Regions from separate parts of the Cognatiyoonia koreensis genome, predicted to be linked through region 2. Evidence: riboswitches for the same ligand, from Rfam matches in the RefSeq annotation. Region 2 holds a riboswitch; the other holds the start of a gene.
What was found. A riboswitch is a leader RNA that binds a small molecule or an ion and turns the genes downstream of it on or off. The one in region 2 is predicted to bind glycine.
Positions count from the first base shown of each region.

Region 1: another riboswitch for glycine. It lies ahead of gcvT (glycine cleavage system aminomethyltransferase GcvT); the one in region 2 lies ahead of BMY44_RS13420 (D-amino acid dehydrogenase).

Region 1 covers NZ_FOIZ01000001.1:1,481,226-1,485,482, reverse strand. Annotated here, with positions in the region: gene BMY44_RS07340 (extracellular solute-binding protein) at 1-1,087, opposite strand, end outside; glycine riboswitch at 1,224-1,309, shown strand; gene gcvT (glycine cleavage system aminomethyltransferase GcvT) at 1,462-2,586, shown strand; gene gcvH (glycine cleavage system protein GcvH) at 2,602-2,961, shown strand; gene gcvP (aminomethyl-transferring glycine dehydrogenase) at 2,972-4,257, shown strand, end outside.
Region 2 covers NZ_FOIZ01000002.1:344,664-348,920, forward strand. Annotated here, with positions in the region: gene BMY44_RS13415 (SPFH domain-containing protein) at 1-710, opposite strand, end outside; gene BMY44_RS13420 (D-amino acid dehydrogenase) at 753-2,003, opposite strand; glycine riboswitch at 2,114-2,200, opposite strand; gene BMY44_RS13425 (NUDIX domain-containing protein) at 2,278-2,733, opposite strand; gene BMY44_RS13430 (DNA polymerase IV) at 2,769-4,022, shown strand; gene BMY44_RS13435 (ABC-F family ATP-binding cassette domain-containing protein) at 4,240-4,257, shown strand, end outside.

The DNA of each region.
Region 1 (4,257 bases), on a different contig from region 2:
CAGTATTCTCAAAAAAGCTATCGGTGCGCTTGTAGGCGTCATAGAACAGCGTTGCGTTCGTCCATTCGAAGTTGAACGCATATTCCAGCGCTTGCCGAACGCGAACATCCTGAAGAACAGGATTACGCAAGTTGAACCAGATGCCTTGCGCGTTGGCAGGACGACCGTCAGGTATTAGGATTTTCTGCACATCCCCGCGCACAGCTGCTGGGAAATCATAGCTGTTCGCCCAGTTCGCCGCGCGATTTTCCGTGCGGAAAAGGTATTCCCCGGCGGCAAAGGCTTCCAGTCCGACAGTGTCATCAGCAAAATACTCATAGGCAAAGCAATCAAAGTTGTTGCGGCCTGCATTCACAGGAAGATCGGCGGCCCAATACTCATCATTCCGACAGAATTTGATACTGCGCGGCGCGTCGACGTTGTCGATGATATAGGGTCCGGACCCCACAGGAATTGTCATCCAAGACTCGCCAAATGGCGTTCCCTCGTAGAAATGTTCTGGCAGGATGGACAGGCCGGCAAGATCGCCAAGAAACCCGCGTCCAGCGCCCGGTGCAAGATCGAACCGCACGCGATGTGGTGTCTCGGCCGTGACGTCTGTCAGATCGCTTAGCAGATTGCGATAGTAGGGATGACCTTCGGACTTGAGCGCATTGACAGTGAAAACCACGTCATCAGCGGTCAACGGCTCGCCATCATGGAATTGCGCTTCGGGCCGCATGTTGAAGACGACATAGGAGTAATCATCCGGATACTCGATGGTTTCGGCAATCAACCCATACATCGCGTCAGGTTCGTCATTGGCCCGCACCATCAGACTATCGTACATGTGGACGCCGACTTCGGGTGCGTAGTCTCCTTTGACGATAAACGCATTTAGGCTGTTAAACGTCGGAATACCGAACAGCTGTCGCTGGCTCATCGTGCCGCCTTTTGGCGCATCCGGGTTGGCATAGTCGAAATGCCTGAAATCCGGCCCGTATTTCAAATCCCCGAATGCAGAATAACCGTGACTGATCGTGACATCCGCAGCAGCCGGAGCAGCGGCGAAAATGATGGCGAACAGGGGATAAAAACGGGATTTCATGCAAAGCCTCCAAAGCTTGAGTCAATGCAAGTCACAACCAGCAGCAGTGAACTGTCAAGTCACCTCTATGACAGAGGGACGGACCGGTGATCCAGATATTCATTTTGACAGGCTCGGGAACGCGATGTAGCGTCTTCCTACACTTTTGGGAGAACCGGTAGTCCCGGTGCCGAAGGAGCAACCGCCTCGGAAACTCTCAGGCCAAAGGACCAAAGGTGTATAAGACTCTGGAGAGAACCGCAAAGCGGTCGCCGAAGGGATAATGATCTCAGGCAAATGGACAGAGGGGGCACTGAAGCGCAGGTCATTACCTGTGCAGGATCAGTGCTGACGGATTTCCAGAATCACGCCAGCAAGAGATTGGCAAAGGCGTGATGACAGACCTGAAAAAGACTCCCCTCCATGCACTTCACACAGAATCTGGCGCGAAAATGGTGCCTTTTGCAGGGTATGACATGCCGGTGCAATACGGCATGGGCGTTCTGAAGGAACACTTGCATACCCGCGAAAAGGCTGGGCTTTTCGATGTCAGTCACATGGGGCAGGTGATCGTCAAAGGGGCGAGCTATAAAGCCGCCGCTGCTGCCTTGGAAACCCTGATCCCCGTTGACATCATCGGACTGAAACCTGACCGACAACGCTACGGGTATTTCACGAATGCGACTGGCGGGATCGACGACGACTTGATGCTGGCCAACCGGGGCGATCATGTTTTCCTTGTGGTTAATGCGGCCTGCAAAGCGAGCGACATCGCCCGGATGAAAAAGGCACTCGAACCTGACGTCACCGTGACAGAACTGACAGACCGCGCACTGCTTGCATTGCAAGGGCCGGCAGCCGAGACCGTGCTGTCAGCATTAGATCCAAGCGCTGCCAACATGCAATTTATGGACGTAAGTACACTCGACATCGCCGGTACCGAGGTCTGGGCGTCACGCTCGGGCTATACCGGAGAGGACGGATACGAACTCTCAATTCCTGCGACAGCAGCAATGGGCATTGCAAGAACACTGCTCGACCATCCGGACGTGGCCCCCATCGGCCTTGGCGCGCGAGATTCCTTGCGGCTAGAAGCCGGCTTGTGCCTTTACGGCCATGACATCGACGAAACCACAACACCCGTCGAAGCGGCGCTGACATGGGCAATCCAGAAAGTGCGCAGGCAGGGTGGTGCACGCGCCGCTGGCTTTCCCGGGGCCGAAAGAATCTTGTCACAAATTGAAAGCAACTCATCGCGCAAACGTGTCGGTCTCCTCCCAGACGGACGCGCGCCAATGCGCGAAGGTGTCCAGCTTTTCGCCGAAGAAAACGCAAGCGTCCCCATCGGAACAATTACATCTGGCGGTTTCGGACCGACCGTAAACCGCCCCATCGCGATGGGCTATGTCACGACGGCGCTTGCAAAACCCGGCACGACGGTCTGGGGCGAATTGCGCGGTAAGCGCCAGTCGCTAACCGTGACGTCACTGCCATTCACACCAGCCAACTTCAAACGCTAGAAGGAAGACGACCCTATGAAATATACTGAAGAACACGAATGGTTGCGCGCTGATGGCGACGTTTATGTCGTTGGCATTACCGAGCACGCAACAACGCAATTGGGCGATCTTGTCTTTGTCGAACTTCCAGAGGTCGGCGCGACCGTGACCAAGGACGACGAAATCGTCGTCATCGAAAGTGTTAAGGCTGCGTCTGATATCCTAGCCCCCGTCGATGGTGAAATCACTGAAGTGAACACAAGCCTTGTCGATGACCCAAGCCTCGCAAACACGGACGCACTGGGCGACGGTTGGTTTTTCAAGATCAAACCATCCGATCCGTCCCAGCTTGACGATCTGATGGACGAAGCCGCCTACAACAAGATGATCGGCTAGGAGCAGTAGAATGACCTTCACCCCGACCGACTATCTGCCATACGATTTCGCAAACCGCCGCCATATCGGTCCGTCACCAGCGGAAATGAAAGACATGCTGGAAGTCGTCGGGGCGAAAGATCTGGACGATCTGATCGCGGATACGATCCCTGCTAACATCCGGCAAAAGACGCCGCTCGATTTCGGCAAGGCAAAGTCCGAAAGCGAATTGCTTTACCACATGCGGGTCACGGCTTCCAAGAACAAGGTGCTGACCTCGCTGATCGGGCAGGGTTATCACGGGACAGTCACGCCACCGGCGATCCAACGCAACATTCTTGAAAATCCCGCTTGGTATACGGCCTATACGCCCTATCAGCCAGAGATCAGCCAAGGCCGCCTCGAGGCTTTGCTGAACTTCCAGACAATGGTTTCCGACCTCACCGGCCTCGATGTGGCCAATGCATCGCTGCTGGACGAGGCCACGGCCTGTGCAGAGGCCATGACCATGGCGCAACGGATCAGTAAGGCAAAGGTCAAAGGGTTCTTCATCGACAAGAACTGCCATCCGCAAAACATCGCGGTGATGCAGACGCGGGCCAAACCGCTGGGGATCGACATCATCATCGGTGACCCCGACGATCTGGATGCAACTGCTGTCTTCGGGGCAATCTTCCAGTACCCCGGCACATACGGCCATTTGCGCGATTTCAGCGATCCGATCTCGAAACTGCATGCAGAAAACGCAATCGGCATCATTTCGGCTGACCCGTTGTCACTGACGCTCCTGAAAGAACCCGGTGCCATGGGTGCAGACATCGCCGTCGGCTCGACCCAGCGCTTTGGCGTGCCCGTCGGATATGGCGGCCCGCATGCAGCCTACATGGCAACGAAAGCGGGATATGCCCGCAGTATGCCCGGCCGGATTGTCGGCGTGTCAATCGACAGCCACGGTAATCGCGCCTATCGCCTGTCGCTGCAAACGCGCGAGCAACACATCCGGCGCGAAAAGGCGACCTCCAACGTCTGCACGGCCCAAGCATTGCTGGCCGTCATGGCAGGCTTCTACGCCGTTTTCCACGGCCCGCGTGGCCTGAAAGCGATCGCCCAGCGGATTCATCGCAAGATGGTGCGGCTCGCGCGAGGATTGGAAGAGGCCGGCTTCACCGTCACGCCCAAATCCTTCTTCGACACGATCACGGTCGATGTAGGGCCACTTCAATCAGCCGTGATGAAATCGGCGGTCGATGAAGGTATCAACCTGCGACGGGTGGGGGATCAACACATCGGGATCACGCTAGACGAGCTGACCCGCCC
Region 2 (4,257 bases):
GTGGCGTAGGCTTCGGCGTCCGCAGACACGCGGCGGGCCTTGGCTTCCTGTTCGGCAGAATAAAGATCTGCGTCGGCCTGAAGCTCGACTGCACGTTTCTTGCCCTCGGCCTCGGTCACCAGCGCGCGACGGGCGCGTTCGGCGTTCAACTGCTGCAACATCGCAGAACGGGTCGCGGCATCCAGATTGACGTCCAGAATTTCGGCACGGGTGACTTCGATCCCCCAGTCATCGACCTGTTGGGCCACCTGTTCGCGCACGGCAGCAATCAAACTCGAGCGATTGGCCTGTACCTGATCAAGTTCCATACGACCGATTTCAGAACGAACGATACCTGCCACGGTCGTCGAAATAGCTCCATCGACGTCGCGAATCCGGTACACCGTCTTTTCCGGCTCGATGATGCGGTAAAAGACCGAAGTTTCGACCTGCACCAGCACGTTGTCCGATGTGATCGCATCTTGGGTCATGTTCGGCAACTGACGCTCAAGGATGGACACCTTGTGGCGTACCTTGTCCAGAAACGGGACGATAAAGTTGATTCCCGGCCCAAGCACCGACTTCAACCGGCCAAGCCGTTCCACCACGTATTTTTCCGACTGCGGCACGATGCGGACACCGGCCATGATACAGATAATGATAAAGGCCGCGAGCAACAGATAAACGATGTTCGGGCCGACAAACTCAGCAAAAATAGTCTGTAAATCCATGGGGTGTAATCTCCTGTCCCTTACACCCCATGTAGGTAAAGCTTATGCCTCCTGCAACGCTGGCTTGTGGATCAGGGGGTGGCTGTTGCTTTGAAAACGCGCTGTCATGGTATGGGCAATCGCGTCTGCTGTGGCTGGGCTCAGGGTCCAGCCAAGGTGGCCGTGACCCGTGTTATAGAACACCCGATCCGACTTACCCTGCCCGACACGGGGCATCATGTTTGGCATCATCGGACGCAAACCGGCCCAAGGCACGCAATTTTCTGTCGAAACCTCTGGAAAATGCGTTTCCACCCACTTGATCAGGGGGCGTACACGGCGATCCAGAATATCGCGGTTTTCACCGTTGAATTCGGCCGTGCCCGCTACGCGGAACCGGGACTTGCCAAGGCGCGAACAAACGATCTTGGCCTTGTCGTCCAGCAGCGAAACAGTCGGGGCGGCCGCCTGGCTTTCGGCGTCATCAAGATTGACGGTGATCGAATAGCCCTTCACGGGGTAAATGTTGACGCTGTCCCCCAAAAGCTGGGCGAATTTGCGGCTCGCGACACCGGCAGAAACAACTACCCCGTCATAACGTTCTTCATGGTTACATTCGATGTAAACGCCGTCCTTGCGCACATGCAGGTCGGTGACCGGCGCACCAAGCTTGAAAGTCACGCCTTGCGTTATCAGCCACTTGGCCAGACCCATCGTGAATTTATGGATGTCGCCAGTGCTGTCGCTCTCGGTCCAGAACCCGCCAATGACGTCACCGCGCAGTGTGGGCTCTTTCGCCAGCACTTCGTCAGCAGTCAACTCATGGCGTTCCAGTCCGCCCTGTTCCAGCAAACCGTTCACCATCCGCGCATGCTTTAGATCTTTTTCAGCCATGTAAAAATGCAGGATACCGGCAGGGCTGAAATCGAAATCGACGCCGGACCGGTCTGCCATTTCGGCCAGACCTGCGCGCGCGGCCACGGCCATACCTGCGGTTTTGATCGTATTCGTCTTGTAACGGGGGATGTTGGCAAGAAACTGCGCCATCCAGCTGACCTTGTGCCAGCCGGGGCGCGGATTGACGGACAATGGCGCATCGCCCTGCATCATCCACTTGATACCCTTGATGACAGTCGACCACTGGTTCCAGACTTCGGCGTTCGATGCAGACAACTGCCCGCCATTGGCAAAACTGGTTTCCATTCCGGCATAACGCTGGCGGTCATAAACCGTCACGTCAAAACCGCGCTGCTGTAGGGAATAAGCCGTCGTAACGCCGGTAATTCCGGCACCGAGGATCGCGATATGAGGCATGGTACGTCTCCTGTAACCACTGCCCCCACCGTCTTTGAACCTGAGAGATTCACCCGGTTTCGCGGGCTTGCTCCTTCGGCGGACCAATCAAGGCCTCTCTTCGGCGTTTTATACCCCCACCGGTCCTTTTGCCTGAGAGTGACCGGGGCGGTTGCTCCTTCGGCGCTGACCTTGCCAGACTCTCCCGGCGGACGCGTTTACTGTGGCCAGCCCATATGCCTGCAATTGATTCCGTGCAAATGATTTCTGCGGGCAAAAGCGGTTTATGGCCCGTTCAGATGCCATCCGTTCTGCGCCCCGTCGCCGCGATCCAGTCGCGCAGCCGTTGCGCGTAGGACGGAACGACATGCGGCATGCCCAGAAAGCCCTGCAAGGTTACAAAGGCCCAGCCTTGTCCCTCATGACCAAAAACAACCTGCCGCGCCATGTCTGGCGCAATTTGACCGACAAAGAACCAGACCTGCGCATCCGCCTCGTCGGTGTCGCGCAGATACTCTGCGGCGTAGCGCCGTTTCCAGATCAGTGCATTTTGTGGAACGACCAGTCCGACTTCTTCGCGCACCTCGCGCAAAACCGTCTGTTCAGGTGTTTCGCCGGGTTCGCGCCCGCCGCCTGGGAAATCCCATAGACCGGGATAGGGAATGTCGGGCTTGTCGTCGCGCAGCGTGATCAGCAGGCGATCACCCACGAACAACGCCACTTTTGCCCCGACGAAATCCTGTTCTGTCATTGTTCCCCTGCCTCCGGAGGCGTATCCTGATCCACATGCAAGCCCTTTGCCGCGACTGCCTGACCACCTTTGAAGGCGCTGGACGTTGTCCGCAGTGTCGCAGCCCCCGTGTGACTCGTCACCCCGAATTGTTCGACCTGTCGATCGCGCACATGGATTGCGATGCGTTTTATGCCTCGGTCGAAAAACGCGACAACCCGGAACTGGCGGACAAACCCGTCATCATCGGCGGCGGGCGGCGCGGCGTTGTGTCGACCGCATGCTATGTCGCACGGATCAAAGGCGTGAAATCCGCGATGCCGATGTTTCAGGCGCTAAAGCTTTGCCCCGATGCGGTGGTCGTGCGCCCGCGATTTGACGCATATGTAACAGCGTCCAAGGCGATCCGCGCACTGATGGACGAATTGACACCTGTCGTGGAACCCCTGTCGCTGGACGAGGCGTTCATGGACCTGACTGGCACGGCCCGCCTGCACGGGCATCCGCCAGCCGTCATGCTCGCCCGCCTTGTCAAACGCATGAAAGTCGAAATCGGGCTATCGGGCTCGATCGGACTGAGCCACAACAAGTTTCTGGCCAAAGTCGCATCCGATCTCGACAAACCGCGCGGCTTTTCGATTATCGGCAAGGCCGAAACGACCGAATTCCTGCGGCCCAAGCCGGTGCGCCTGATCTGGGGCATCGGGGCCGTTGCGCAGGAAAACCTCGCCAGCGCTGGCATTCGTACCTTCGACGATCTGCTGCGCTGGGACAGGCGCGACTTGCACGACCGCTTCGGCGGCATGGGAGAGCGGCTCTATGCGCTGGCCCGCGGCGAAGATGGCCGGCGCATTTCATCGCACACACCCGTCAAAGGGTTAAGCAACGAAACAACGTTTCACGAAGATACAAATGATCCCGACATCCTGGACGGGCATCTGTGGCGCATGTCTGAAAAAGTGTCGTCGCGCGCCAAAGCCACGGACAAGGCCGGGCGGGTCGTGACGCTGAAACTGAAGTCATCCAAGTTCAAACTGATTACAAAGCGACAGTCGCTCTACCACCCCACGCAACTGGCCGATGTCATCTATCGCACCGCACGCGGGCTGTTCGATCAGGTCGGGGACAAGGGACCGTATCGCCTGCTGGGCGTCGGGATCAGCGACCTTGCCTCAGCCGCCGAAGCCGACCGCGAAGGTGATCTGCTTGACCCGGATGCAGGCAAACGTGCCAAAGCCGAACAGGCCGCCGACAAAATCCGCGAGAAATTCGGGCAGGAAGCAATCATCAAGGGCCGCGCCCTGCGCTAATTGGCGCGGAGGTCTTGACCCGACGCCACGTTCGAAAATACCCTTGGCCTATCGCAACACTAACCTGACAGGAGGGCACAAGCTGAGCATGCGTATCATCCGCCGACTTCAGCATGGTCCCCGTTCCGCCCTGTAAATCCGTTTGCAGGGCTGACCAGAACCCGGTCTGCCTGTTCCCGCGCCAAAGCGCGCACGCCTTGTTGCGAAAGACCAATCTATGTCCGTGATCAATCTT